2 linked regions of the Thiorhodovibrio frisius genome follow. The protein of the gene in region 1 interacts with the protein of each later gene in a pairwise test. Links are inferred from orthologs where the notes say so. Each region holds a gene or a part of one and is shown on either strand. Other genes may lie near its edges.

What was found.
Region 2: the proteins of mrdA (region 1) and Thiofri_RS06260 interact in binary tests that used the Escherichia coli proteins (3 or more experiments, as listed by UniProt). The link is inferred for Thiorhodovibrio frisius from one-to-one orthologs.

What each region holds. Positions count from the first base shown.
Region 1 is NZ_CP121471.1:316,116-322,977, forward strand. The notes cover bases 2,086-5,062. They hold mrdA (penicillin-binding protein 2), read right to left. Parts: upstream 4,537-5,062; coding sequence 2,635-4,536; downstream 2,086-2,634. Other genes in these bases: rodA (rod shape-determining protein RodA), read right to left, coding at 2,086-2,622; mreD (rod shape-determining protein MreD), read right to left, coding at 4,546-5,028; mreC (rod shape-determining protein MreC), read right to left, coding at 5,032-5,062. In the rest of the region: Thiofri_RS01735 (D-alanyl-D-alanine carboxypeptidase family protein), read right to left, coding at 1-497; Thiofri_RS01740 (septal ring lytic transglycosylase RlpA family protein), read right to left, coding at 609-1,460; more of rodA, read right to left, coding at 1,516-2,085; more of mreC, read right to left, coding at 5,063-5,928; Thiofri_RS01765 (rod shape-determining protein), read right to left, coding at 6,020-6,862. UniProt on the Escherichia coli protein: Catalyzes cross-linking of the peptidoglycan cell wall. Responsible for the determination of the rod shape of the cell. Is probably required for lateral peptidoglycan synthesis and maintenance of the correct diameter during lateral and centripetal growth.
Region 2 is NZ_CP121471.1:1,325,240-1,332,320, forward strand. What follows is about bases 2,138-5,333. They hold Thiofri_RS06260 (penicillin-binding protein 1A), read left to right. Parts: upstream 2,138-2,532; coding sequence 2,533-5,133; downstream 5,134-5,333. Other genes in these bases: Thiofri_RS06255 (urease subunit alpha), read left to right, coding at 2,138-2,434; Thiofri_RS06265 (hypothetical protein), read right to left, coding at 5,210-5,333. Also shown: ureB (urease subunit beta), read left to right, coding at 347-739; more of Thiofri_RS06255, read left to right, coding at 788-2,137; more of Thiofri_RS06265, read right to left, coding at 5,334-6,520; flagellar assembly protein FliW, read right to left, coding at 6,823-7,081. UniProt on the Escherichia coli protein: Cell wall formation. Synthesis of cross-linked peptidoglycan from the lipid intermediates.

The sequences.
Region 1 (6,862 bases):
GTCATCCCGAGGCGTGCCGCTGCCGCATTCATCATGTCCGCGAAGGCTGACTCGCTACCGGCAATGTGTTCGGCAAGAGCAACGCTGGCATCATTACCGGACTGCACGATCATGCCCTGAAGCAAGTCTTCGACACCGACGCGCTTGCCAACCTCGACGAACATCTTGGACCCGCCGGTACGCCAAGCCTTTTCGCTGATGAGCACATCGTCGGTGAGCGCCAGATGCCCGGCAGCCAATTCACCAAAGACCACATAAGCCGTCATGATTTTGGTCAGACTGGCCGGCGCGAGCCGCTCATCGGCATTGAGTTCGACCAGAACTTTGCCACTTGCGAAGTCCATCAGCACATAGCCGCCGGCTTCTAGCTGCGGTGGCTCGGGCACGACCGGGGCATCGGCGGCCACTGGAGCCACCAGCACTGCGCCCAGCAGCCCGACGATCAGGAGGCGGTCTAGCAACGCGGCCAGATGGGGGAATCTTGCCAAAGAAAACATGTTAGATAGTTACCAGCGAAGAAAGCGCGGCGCAGGACCGCCGAATAGGAAAATTGTAACCCATCGGCGGATGTCAGGTTGACTCCCGGTTGCGCTGTTGGCATCCGCCTGTCAGCGACCGATCACCATCCCTTGCGCGAGCCCCAGGCTGGCTAGGCGCTGCGAAACTGCCTCTGCCTCGGCGCGGGAGCCGAGCGGACCGACGCGCACTTTGTAGGGCGCCACCTCGGCTTCAGCACCGGGTCGGATGTTGACCGGCTCTGGAACATGGGCCAGCAACCGCTGGCGCAACTCCTCGGCATTGGCAAGCTGGTCGAAAGCACCGACCTGCAGATAGAGCTGATCGTCGGCTGCGAGAACTGGATCTTCAAACGGACCAGCAGCCCGCTGCTGATGCTCGAGCCGGGCCGGTGGCGGGGCTTTCACTAGGCCGCCGTGATCGCGCGGATCAATTGAGCGCACCTCCACTTTGGCCGTGCCGGCAGCCACGACACCGAGCTTTCTCGCCGCCGCGTAGGACAGGTCAATGATGCGCCCGCCATGGAAGGGACCGCGATCATTGACACGCACCACGGCCACGCGACCGTTTTCCAGGTTGGTCACCTGCACATAACTCGGCAGCGGCAGCGTCTTGTGAGCCGCCGTCATTTGATGCATATCGTACACCTCCCCACTGGAGGTGCGCCGACCGTGGAACTTATTGCCGTACCAGGAGGCCTGTCCGCGCTCAACATAGCCCTTGCTGCTATCTTTGGTTTCATAGCGACGCCCCATCACAACATAGGACGACATGTTTCCGTGTTTGGATTTGGGCTCGACCTTAGGAACCGCGTCTGGTGGACCAAAGGTCTGATCCTCATCCGAGCGAGTTGCGGTGCCGCCACCACAGCCGGCGAGCAGGAAAACAAGCAGAAAAACCAGGGCGCCAGATGTCAGCCAGCAAGGGAAAAGACGCGCGTTCATCGTAGCTCCTTCCTAACAAACTGCTTTCATTATAGCCACAAACATCTTATCTGGACTAGGAATATTTTGATGTGTGAATCGACATCAGGATGCCAAAACCCGCCATGATGGTCACCAGGGAGGTTCCCCCATAACTGACCAGCGGCAGAGGCACTCCCACCACCGGCAACAGCCCGACCACCATGCCTGTGTTGACAAACAGATAGGTAAAAAACACCATGCTGATGGCCCCGCCGAGCAGCCGCGAGTAGCTGTTCGGCGCGCGTGCTGCGATATAAAGCCCGCGAAAAATAATAAACAGATAGACCAGTAGCAACGCGAGAATGCCGATCAGCCCAAACTCCTCGCCAAGCACCGCGAAAATAAAATCCGTCGAGCGCTCCGGCAGAAACTCCAGATGCGACTGGGTGCCGTGGAACCAGCCTTTGCCATGGATTCCGCCCGAGCCAATTGCAATTTGCGACTGAATGATGTGATAACCGGAGCCGAGCGGGTCAGATTGCGGGTCGAGAAACGTCAGCACGCGCTGGCGTTGGTAATCGTGCATTAAAAACCACAATATCGGCGCCGCACCAGCTGCCAACGCGCCAAGCAGCCCGATCAGACGCCAACTCAGCCCAGCCATGAAAAGCACCATGACTGCGGCGCTGGTTACCATTAAAGCGGTGCCCAAATCCGGCTGCCGGGCAATCAGCAGCACCGGCACGGCGGTGATGATCACAGCCACCAGGATGCGCCCCAGACTGGGCGGCAAGGCCGCGCCCGAGAGAAACCAGGCCAGCATCATGGGGACCGCCAGCTTGAGCAACTCAGATGGCTGAAAGCGAAACAGGCCGAGATCAAGCCAGCGCTGCGCACCCTTGCCAATCTCCCCGGTCACAGCCACCGCAACCAGCATGGCCACGCCAAAAACAAAGAGCGGCAGCGACAATCGGCGCAGATAATCGGGATGAATCTGCGCCATCCCCATCATCACCCCCAAGGCCAGGCCAAGCCGGAGCAGCTGGCGCTCGACCTGACCGCTGGACTGCTCGGTGGCGCTAAACAAAATCGCCAGCCCACAGCCACAGAGAACCAGCAGTCCGAGCAGCAACGGTAGGTCGATGTGCAAACGCGCAAACAGGCCGCGATCATCGCCTCCAGCCAGAATGTCTGAAAACATTGCCACCGTTGCTTAATCCTCGTCGATCTGATCTACCGACTGGTCAGGCGTGCCAGTCGCCGGCTCGGCCGGCCTGACCCGCTTTTTCAACAGGTAGCTGTCGATGATCTGACGCGCAATGGGCGCAGCGGTCGAGCTGCCGTGGCGACCGTTCTCCACGATCACAGCCACCGCGATCTGCGGCGCCTCAACCGGCGCGAATGCAATAAAAAGCGCATGATCGCGCATGCGCTCAGCGACTTGCGCCTCGTTGTAGCGCTCGTTCTGCCCGATGGTGAAGACCTGTGCGGTCCCGGTCTTACCGGCGATACGGAAGTTCGGGCTGCGGATGCGCCGGGCCGTGCCACGCGCCCCTTCCACGACCTGTGCCATGGCATCGACCATCCCCTCCCACTTGGCCTCGCTATCGACCGCGATGCGATGGCTGACCGGCGCGGTTGGCTGCAGAATGCCAGAGCCCGGTTCACGCACCGCCCGCACCATGCGCGGCTGGAAGTAAGTGCCATGATTGGCCATGGCTGCGGTCGCGGCGGCGAGTTGCAGCGGTGTAACCAGAAAGGCCCCTTGGCCGATACCAACGATCAGCGTCTCGCCGGGATACCAGGGCCGACCACGCACGCGCTCCTTCCATTCGGGCGTCGGCAGCAAGCCGCCGAGTTCGTCGGCAAAGTCGATGCCGGTCTTGGAGCCGAAGCCGAAATCGGCAAGGAAGCGATCGAGCCGTTCGATGCCCATGTCGTGCGCGAGACGGTAGAAATACACATCGCAGGACTGCACCACGGCATCCTTCACCGTCAGGGTGCCATGACCGCCGCGACGCCAGCAGCGATAGCGATGACCGTGCCCCGGGAGCTGAAAAGAGCCACCGCAGTATTTGCCATCGCTAAAACTGATGGAACCCGCTGCCAACCCGCCAAGCCCGATGAAGGGCTTGATGGTCGAAGCTGGCGGATACTGACCGCGCACCGCCCGGTTGTAAAGGGGCTTGTCGATAGAGTCGCGCAGCGCGGCATAGTCCTCGACGCTGATTCCATCGACAAACAGATTAGCGTCGAAGCCAGGTGTGCTGGCCATCGCCAGCACACCGCCGGTGTTGGGATCAATGGCCACCACCGCGCCCCGCTTTCCAGCCATGGTCGCCATGGCATCGCGCTGCAGGTCGATATCGAGAAACAGCACCAAGTCATCCCCAGATGTTGGCAGTTGTTCCTCCAATGTGCGCAGCACCCGACCGCGCGCATTCACCTCAACCTGCTGGTAACCAACGCTTCCGTGCAGGCTGTCCTCATAGGCTTTCTCAAGACCAACCTTACCGATATGGCTGGAGCCAGCGTAGGCCGAGGTGTCGATTCGCTGCATCTCTTCTTCGTTGATGCGCCCAACATAGCCAAGCACATGCGCAGTATCGAACGAGAAGGGATAATGGCGCAGCAACTCCGCGTGTATCTGCACACCCGGAAAGCGATGCCCCTGCACAGCGAACCGCGCACGCTCGACATCGTTCAGGTCCAGTCGGATCGGCACCCCGTCGAAACGGCGGTGCTGACGGCGCAAACGTTCGAAGCGTTGGCGATCCAGATCGCTGATCGGGATGATCTCACTCAGTTCGGCGATGGTATCCGCAAGGTTATCGACTCGGCCAGGAATGATCTGCAGCGAGTAGGACGGGACATTATCGGCAAGCAGCACCCCATTTCGGTCGTAGATCAGCCCGCGCATCGGCGGCAAAGGTTCCACTCGAACGCGATTATCCTCGGACAGCGTGCGGAAATGGTCGTTGTTGTAAACCTGCAAATACACCAGCCGCGCCACGACGGTGGCAAGGCAGACTACCACCAGTACGCCGGCCAGAATGATGCGGCCGGTGAAAATGCGCGCACCACTGCGTGGCTTATTGAACGATGAATCGACCATGCGCTCAGGCTAAGCCAGATCCAGACGCCGAACAAGACCTCGCAGCGCGGCGGCAAACCAGGGCCACAGCAGCATGCTGACAAAGGTGGTGGTCCAGTAGGACAGAGAGGGTGTTGGCTGGTTGGTGGCACTCAGCACCCAGAGCGATAGCAGGCGCTCCACGGTCAGAATCAGCCAGATCGACACTGCCTGTTGCCAGGCGCGAAAAAGCGCGATGCGCTGCTCGAGTTCAACGGTGAGATACCCCATAACCGAGAAGCTCAGTGCGTGCTGGCCCAAGAGAGACCCGGTCACAACGTCCATCATCAGGCCGGCAAAAAAGGCCCAGAAGACACCGACCCGATCAGGCAAGGTGGTGATCCAGAATATCACCGTCATCGCCGTCCACTGCGGGCGATAATCAACGGCCCAGTCGGGCATGTGCACAATGCTCAGAAACCCGGCCGCGCCAAGGGTCAGCACAATCACCCACGGGGTTCGGCCAGCCAGCATGGCTCAGGGCTCCAGATTCGAGTTGATCGCGGCAGCATGCTCGCCATCTGTTTTGGTCATAGCCCCGCTTTCCATCAGTTTCGGCAATGACCAGACCAGCAGAACCTCATGGCTACGATCAAGTCGCGCCGTGGGTTCCGCGCTCACGGTGGCAAACCGCTTGCCGGGCTCGATGCGCACCTCGGTCACCCGCGCGACAGGATACCCAGGGGGGTAGGTGCCACCAAGTCCGGATGTTACCAGCAGATCGCCCACCCGCACGTCGGCCTTTTTGGGCACGTGCAGCAGGTTGAGCTGATCCACCAGTCCAGACCCGATAGCAATCGACCTCAGCCCGTTGCGGTTGATTTTAACCGGCAGCGAGTGGCGGGCATCGGTAATCAGCAGCACCGTGGAAGTCAGAGGGTTGGTGCGCACCACCTGCCCCATGACCGCATTGGCATCCAGTACCGGCTGGCCAACAAAGACCCCGGACAGCGCGCCTTTGTCGACCAATACCTGCTGGCGGTAAGGGTCCAGGTCCACCTCCAGCAGTTCGGCAATCAGCACCCGTTCGCCCACCTTGAACGCCGAGCCGAGCAGATTACGCAGCCGTTCGTTCTCCGATTCAAGGGACGCGAACCGCTGCAACCGCGCGCGCAGGGACAGGTTCTCCCGATGCAGGCGGTCGTTCTCGGCTCGCAACTCCATGTTGCTTACCACCTGGTTTTCCACATCGCGCGCGATGCGCGCTGGCAAGGCAGCAAGAAAATGCAGCGGATAGACGGTGACGGCCAAGCTGGAGCGCAGGACATCGAGCTGGCGATAATGCAGATCGGCAATAATGAGGGCGAACGCCAGCGCCAGCGCAATCACCATGCGCACGGCAGCAGAGGGTCCATGGTTGAACAGAGGCTTCATGCCAAGTTTGCAGAAGATTGCCCGATCTGGATCAATCGACCGAAATCAGAGGGTTAGCGCGGGTGTGAATTCCGATCAATGCGCCACCGACCTACTCGCCCACGAAAAAGTCAACACCCCTTTGGTCGATCATATCGAGCGCCATGCCACCCCCGCGTGCCACACAGGTCAGTGGATCATCGGCGATAATCACGGGCAGGCCGGTTTCCTCGGCGAGCAGCCGGTCGAAATCGCGCAGCAGCGCGCCACCGCCGGTGACCACGATGCCCCGCTCGGCAACATCGGAGCCAAGTTCGGGTGGAGTTTGCTCCAACGCAATTTTAACTGCGCTGACAATACCCGAAAGCGGCTCCTGCAGGGCCTCGAGAATCTCGTTGCTGTTCAGCGTAAAACTGCGGGGCATGCCCTCGGCCAGATTGCGGCCTTTGACTTCGACCTCGCGCACTTCGCTGCCGGGGAAGGCCGAGCCAATGGTGTGCTTGATCCGCTCGGCGGTCGCCTCACCAATAAACGTCCCGTAATTACGTCGCACGTAGTTAATGATGGATTCATCGAAGGTGTCGCCACCGATACGCGCCGACTGAGAATAAACAATACCATTGAGTGAGATGATGCCGACCTCCGAGGTGCCGCCACCAATGTCGAGCACCATGGAACCGCGTGCTTCCCCGACTGGCAGGCCGGCACCAATAGCCGCCGCCATGGGTTCTTCAACCAGAAAAACTTCGCGTGCCCCGGCACCCGCAGCAGACTCTTTGATAGCGCGCCGCTCAACCTGGGTCGAACCGCAGGGAACACACACCAAAACTCGCGGACTCGGACGAATGATCCGGCTCTCATGTACCTTGTGGATAAAGTACTGGAGCATCTTCTCGGTGACGGTGAAGTCGGCAATCACCCCATCTTTCATCGGGCGGATAGCGGTGATATTTTG
Region 2 (7,081 bases), 1.0 Mb from region 1 along the record:
GACGGGCAAAGCCCGGAGGAGGTGATTAGCGCGAGCCGCAATTTGCTCAGCCGGGACGATGTCATGGAAGGTATTGCCGAGATGCTCACAGAGGTGAAGGTCGAAGTCACTTTTCCCGATGGCGTGCGGCTGATTTGTGTGCCGAGTCCTATCGCTTCGAATCCCAGTACTTCAGATTCCGGCACTTCAGATTCCGGCACTTCAGATTCCGGCGCCCTAGATCCTGGCACAGGTCAGCCGGGTTGAGCCGACTTTGGCTCGAACCCCTGCATGGGCTCTGGCTTCAATCCATTCCGGCCGAGCCCGAGACTGACCCAACCGCGTTGCAAGCAACAGAGGCAAGCGCATGATGTCCGACCGCATGATTTCCGACAGCATCGTTCCGGGCGAAATTCTGTTCGCTCCCGATGACATCGAGCTTAATTCCGGCCAGTCTGTGCTGACCATTGAGGTGGCTAACAACGGTGATTGCGCGGTCGAGCTTGGTTCGCACTACCATATCGCCGAGGCTAACCCGGCGCTGGAGTTCAATCGCGAGGCCACGCGTGGCTATCGACTTGCCATTCCATCCGGGACGACCTTGCGTCTGGAGCCCGGGCAGCGCCGTATGCTGGATCTACTGCCCTATGGCGGAAGCCGCGAAGTCCTGGGTTTTCGCGGCGAGTTGATGGGGCCGATCGATCCGCCACCGCCGGAGCCTGATGTGGACCCGGCACAAGCGAGCGCTGAGAGTGCCTGACCGAACCCGGAGCCGACAACCCGGAGCCGATACCGAGGAGACCGCAAGATGAGCAAGATCAGCCGAGCCGAATATGCCGCGCTTTACGGTCCGACCATCGGGGATCGTGTGCGCCTGGGCGACACCAATCTGGTCGCTCAGATCGAGGAGGATCTGACCCATTACGGCGATGAAGTGCGTTTCGGGCGCGGCGGGTCCATTCGCGATGGCATGGGCCAGTGCCAGCGTCAGGCGGACTTGGTCATGGACACCGTCATCACCAATGCCTTGGTGATCGACTTCTGGGGCGTGATCAAGGCCGATATTGGCCTGAAGGACGGGCGTATCGCGGCCATTGGCAAGGCCGGTAATCCCAATATCCAAACTGGTGCCGATGTCATTATCGGCCCGGGAACTGACATCATCGCCGGCGAAGGGCACATCCTGACCGCAGGTGGCGTGGATGCCATGACCCATTTCATCAGCCCGGCGCAGGCAGAGGTCGCGCTCATGGCTGGCGTGACCACCCTGATTGGCGGCGGTACCGGTCCGAGTGCCGGGAGTCTGGCGGCGCCTAGCACTCCAGGACCCTGGAACATTCGCCGCATGCTGCAAGCCGCCGAGGGTCTGCCTGTCAATATCGGCATCCTGGCCAAAGGCAGCGGCAGTTTGCCCAATCCGCTCGAAGAACAGGTGCGCTCCGGTGCCATGGGGCTGATGCTGCATCCCGCCTGGGGTTGCGCACCCGCCGCGATTGCCCGGGCGGTCGAGATCGTCGATAAGATGGACGTGCAACTGCTGTTGCAGCCAGATACCTTAAACGAGGCCGGAACTGTCGCGGAACTGCTCGCCGTCGTCGGTGAGCGCTGCGTCAGCACTCTGCATGGCCAGCGTGATTATCAGGGACGCGATTATCACGGGGCGGAGGAGGCGCTACAGGCCCTGGGGCTGACCCATGCGCTGCCGCTCTCCGTGCTTTCTCCGCCGGTCTCAGGGATGGGGCAGGCGACCCGCGTCGGGGCGTTGGAGATGCTGCATGACCTTGGCGCCATCAGCGTGGTGGCCTCTGGTGGCCAAGGCGGTGGGCGAATTGGAGACCTGATCCGCCGCACCTGGCAGATGGCGCATTCCATGAAAGTGCGTCGCGGTCATCTGGCACCGCCGCCTTTTGCCGCCGACATCGACCGCGAGGACAATGACAATTACCGCATCAAACGCTACATCGCCAAGTATGGCATCAATCCGGCCATCAACCATGGCATCGCCCATGAGGTCGGCTCGGTCGAGGTAGGCAAGCTGGCCGATCTGGTGCTGTGGCGCCCGGCGTTCTTTGGTGTGCGCCCGAGTCTGGTGCTCAAGGGCGGTCTGATTGCTGCGGCCCCCCTGGGAGATGCGGGAGCCTCGGTGCCCGATGCGCAGCCGCTGCAATATGCGCCCATGTTTGGCGTGACTGGTGCTGCCGCGCCCATGACCTGCATGACCTTCGTCTCTCAATGGGCGTTCCAGGCTGGTGAGCCGCAGCGACTGGATTTGGCCCGGCGCATCGGCGTGGCGCGCGATGTGCGTCAGCTGCGTAAAATCGATATGATTCACAATTTTTGGCAGCCGGCCATCGAGGTCGACGCGCGCGGTACGCAGGTCCATGCCGACGGCATGCTGATGGCCTGCGAACTCCTGCCGGACGTCCCACTGGGTCAGCGATATGCGCTTTTTTGATGCAGTTCGGTGCGGGTAAAACATGGCAGGTCTAGACGGGACATGGGCTGGGAACTTTTCGGCTGGGCGGCACCTTTCCTCTTCGGGTCGGGTGCTGCGTGACTAAGAAAGATCAAGCCTCCTCTGCTGGCGCGGGCTCTGCTGGCAAGGGCTCGGGCGACGCCCCGAAGCGCCGTGCGGCCCCGCGCTGGGCAGGTGCTGCGGGCAATGCACCGCCCCCGCCCAAAGCAACGTCCAAATCGAAATCCAAATCGAAATCCAAAGCGAAGCCCAAGTCAGGCCCCCATCCCCTGGTTGCGGTGTTCGAGTGGTTTGGGCGCATGCTGGCTGGAGTGCTGGCTATTCCGCTTGATCTTGCCGTGTTTGGTCTCTTCGGTGCTGCGCTGGTGGTCTATGTCACTCTGCCGGAGTTGCCCGACATCGAGGGTCTGACCGATGTGGCCTTCGAGGAACCCTTGCGGGTGTATTCGGCCGAGGGCTCGCTGATGGCGGAGTTTGGCATCCAGCGCCGCCGCGCAGTTGCCTTCAGCGAGTTGCCGTCAAATCTGATCAATGCCTTTATCGCCACCGAGGATTCGCGTTTTTTTGCCCACGTTGGCGTGGATGCTGTTGGGCTGCTGCGCGCGGCGGTGCACGTGGCACGTACCGGAACCATGACCCAGGGCGGCAGTACCATCACCATGCAGGTGGCGCGCAACTTCTACCTGTCGCGCGACAAGACCATTCGCCGCAAGCTCGCCGAGTTGCTGCTGGCGATGCAAATCGAACAAGCGCTCACCAAAGAAGAAATCCTTGAGCTGTATCTGAATAAAATCTTCTTCGGCCACCGCGCCTATGGCGTCTCGGCGGCGGCCGAATTCTACTACCGCAAGCCGCTCGCGGAACTCACACTGGCGCAGATGGCCATGTTGGCCGGCCTCCCCAAGGCGCCCTCGTCCAATAATCCGCTGAGCAATCCTGAGCGGGCGCTTGAGCGGCGCAACTACATTCTCAGGCGCATGCGCGAACTGGGCTTGGTCAGTGAGCCGCGCTATCGCGAGGCACTGGCCGAACCCCTGACCGCCACCTACTACCGCCCGGAGATCGAGTTCGAGGCCAACTACATTGCCGAGATGGTGCGCCAGGAAGTAGTCGAGCGCTTCGGTGAGAAACAGGCTTACTCGCTGGGTCTTCAGGTCTATACCACGGTCGATGAGCGCTTGCAGCGGGCCGCCGATACCGCACTGCGCGATGGGCTTATGGCGTACAACCTGCGTCATGGCTATCACGGCCCCGAGGCAACCATCGCTGGCGCTGCCACCCTGCCCTGGAGCCAGCTCGATCTGGCCCTGGCGGAGCGTCCACCAGTGCCAGGCCTGCCGGTCGGTGTGGTCACCCATGTCGGCCCCCAGGAGGCGGAGGTCTATCTGGGTGAGGGAAAGGTGCATCAGTTGACTCGGGAGCAAGTCGCCTGGGCGCGACGCTACAAGACCGAGAACTGGCGTGGACCGGCGCCGCGGCGGGTGAGCGACGCGGTGGCGGTGGGCGATGTGATCCGCCTGCGGTTGACTGAAAAGGGCGAATGGCGCCTGGCCCAGGTCCCTTTAGTCGGTGGCGCGCTGGTCGCCATGGCACCACAGGATGGCGCGGTGCGCGCCCTCTCCGGTGGCTATGCCTTTAAGTGGAGCAAGTTCAATCGTGCGGTCGATACCAAGCGTCAGCCAGGCTCAAGCTTCAAGCCCTTTGTCTATGCCTCTGCATTCGATCACGGGTATACGCCTGCAAGTATTGTGCGCGATCAGCCATTTGAGATGCCGGGCGCGCGCGGGATGTGGCGACCGCAGAATTCCGACGGAAAATTCCTCGGTCCTATGCGTATCCGCAAAGCACTGACCAACTCGCGCAACCTGGCGATCATCGATCTGGTCAATCGCATGGGAGTGGATGTGCCACGCAATTACATCCAGCGCTTTGGATTTTCGCTCGAGTCCATGCCGGACAACATTGTCATGGCGTTGGGGGCGGGTGCAGTATCGCCGCTCGAAATGGCAACCGGGTTTAGCGTGTTTGCCAATGGCGGCTATAAAGTGGAGCCCTATCTGATTTCGCGGATCGAAGACGTGCAAGGGAACCTGCTTTTTGAGGCGAATGCTGCGCGCGCCTGCTTAGAGTGCTGGTTGGAGCCGCCAGCGGACGGCAGCGCGCGTACGCTTCCCGATGGTGCCTCGGATGCGCCTCTTGCGCCGCAGGTGGTTGATCCGCGCATTGCCTATAATATCGATTCCATTCTCAGAGATGTGGTGACCTCGGGTACCGCGACCCGCGCGCGGGTTCTCGGGCGAGCGGATATTGGCGGCAAGACCGGCACCACCAATGACTCCCGCGACTCTTGGTTTTCTGGTTTTCAGCCGGAGCTTGCGACCGTGGTCTGGATGGGGATGGACGACAACCGTCCTCTGGGCAGCCGGGAGTGGGGCGGTACCGCAGCCCTTGGCGTGTGGGTCGACTTCATGCGCGTGGCGCTGGCCGATATCCCGGTAGCCACCATCAAGCAGCCCGAGGGCATGGTTGTGGTGAGCTTGCCCGGCGGCGGCAGCGAGACGGTTCGGGTCGAATATCGCGACAAACTTGGCGGACCCGATCCGGTTTCTGGTTCCGCATCAGGGTCTGGTGCAGGGCGAGCCTCAAGCGCGCCGCGGGTCATCGACGAATTGTTCTGACAGGTTAATGGGTGTTTGATGCTGGGCTGATGGTTCTGGCTATTCGTGGAACACCACCAGGCGCTGGCTCTCTCGATCAGCCCTCGCTTGCCCTTAACTGATCGGTCAGCTTCTCGAACTCGCGCTTCATTTCCAGATTCTCGAACGGGCGCAGCGGCGGAACCTGGCGGTTCAGCAGCCCGTCGAGCAGTTGCTGGCTGGATTGCACCAGGGCGACCAGTTCGCCGGAGACGCGCACGGTTTCGTAGGTATTCCAGGCCGTGCGAATGTCCTGCTCCAGCGCCTCGCGCGCGCGCCGGACCTGCCGCGCTTGCTCAGCAAGGTAATCACGATAGCGCCCGGCGGCGCTGATGGTCATCTGCTGGGCTTCAAGATTGGCTTGAAGCACCGGGGCGCGCTCCGGTTGGGTGCGCAGCAATTCGCGCGTCTCCTTGCTGAGTTCCTGGGCGCGCTGGCGGATGCGATCAATCTGGGGGATGTATTCGGTCTCGATGCGCTGCTCCACCTCCAGATGCATCTGCTTCAGCGCCCGCAGCAGCACCACGTACAGCCCGTAGTAGCGTCGTGCGCTGGTCAGATCCTCGCCGCTTTCGCGCACCAGACGTTCCAGCTCTACCGTAATGATCTTGACATTGTCAAACACAATGCCGAGGTCGATCATGGTGTCCCCGACCACGGTCGCGAGTAGGAACTCAACCTGCTCGTCGGTCAGCTCGAGGCCAATCTCACGCAAGCGCTCGGCGAAGTCGTGCTGAATCTGCCGCAGTCGCGCCTGGCTGTCCTCGATGGCCTGCTGTTCGGCGTTGATTAGCTGGTCGTAGTCCTCGCGCGTGCGCTTGACCATGGATTGCGTCGGCGCGGCAACCCGATCACGGCGGTATTCGGCGATTTTCTCGCGGGATTTTTCAATCTCGTCGCGGATGCTGGCGATTTCGGCGCGTTCGTTCTGCAAGGGCGATAGCGACAGGGCCGCTACTGCCTGATCAAGCAGAGCATTGATGTCTTTTTCGACATCGCGTTGATCGCGCGCGAACCAGGCCTGTTCCGGCAGGTCGCGCTGAGCCTCTTGCAGAGTCAGGGTGTCTTCGATCGGGGGCAGAACTTCCGACCAAAGGTCGGCGAAGTGCTCGCGCTGGTGTGGCGCCGGGCTGTCGGTGCCCTGTTGCCAGAGATCGGATGATTTTTGCCACCATTGGGTGGCAGTGTCGCGCGAGCGCTGCCAGAGGTCGCCAGCGCCATCGACCGATTTGCGCCACATCTCGGCGCCCTCGACGCGCGATTGCTCAAGCAATTGGCTGGTCTGTTCGCTTAAGCTGGTGGTCGCGTCCTGCGCGCCGGCGTCTTCGGGGGCGGCCAGGCTGACCGAGGTCGCGCTCAGCGTGAGCACGGCGGCGCCCAGCCAGGAGCGGCATCTGTTGGTATACCAATCGCAAACGGATTTCCGGTTTTGGGTCGGGTGACGGCCACGGGGGGCTCGGCGGCAGGACGCCGCCGGGAAGCCTACAGGGAAGTGTTCAGGGCGTCCCCCGTGGTTTTCACCCGACCCAAAACGAGCCGAAATCTCAAAGGGTTTCGGTATAGACATCGCTTGGCGGGAATTCCTTGGGGAGGCGGATTCTTTGGGATGATGAGGCATGTGGGGAATTGGCACCTCCCTGTGCCGGCACAATGCGGTTGCGGCCGCAGCTGCTAGTTGGAGGCGTTCGCGCCGACGATGTTGACTTCAACTCGCGAGCGGGTCAGTACCTTCTGCAGCGCGACGCGGGTGTCGGTATTGATCAGAATGGGCCCGGCGATGTTGGCATGCACGCGCGGTTCGCCCGGCTTGCCTTCTTCGTTTTTGGCCAGGATCAATAGCACCAGGATCTGGTTAGGATCGGAGGATTGCAGCAGTGCCTGCTCCTCGTCGGTCAGGTCAATGACATAGTTTAGCCCGTAAAGAGTAGGG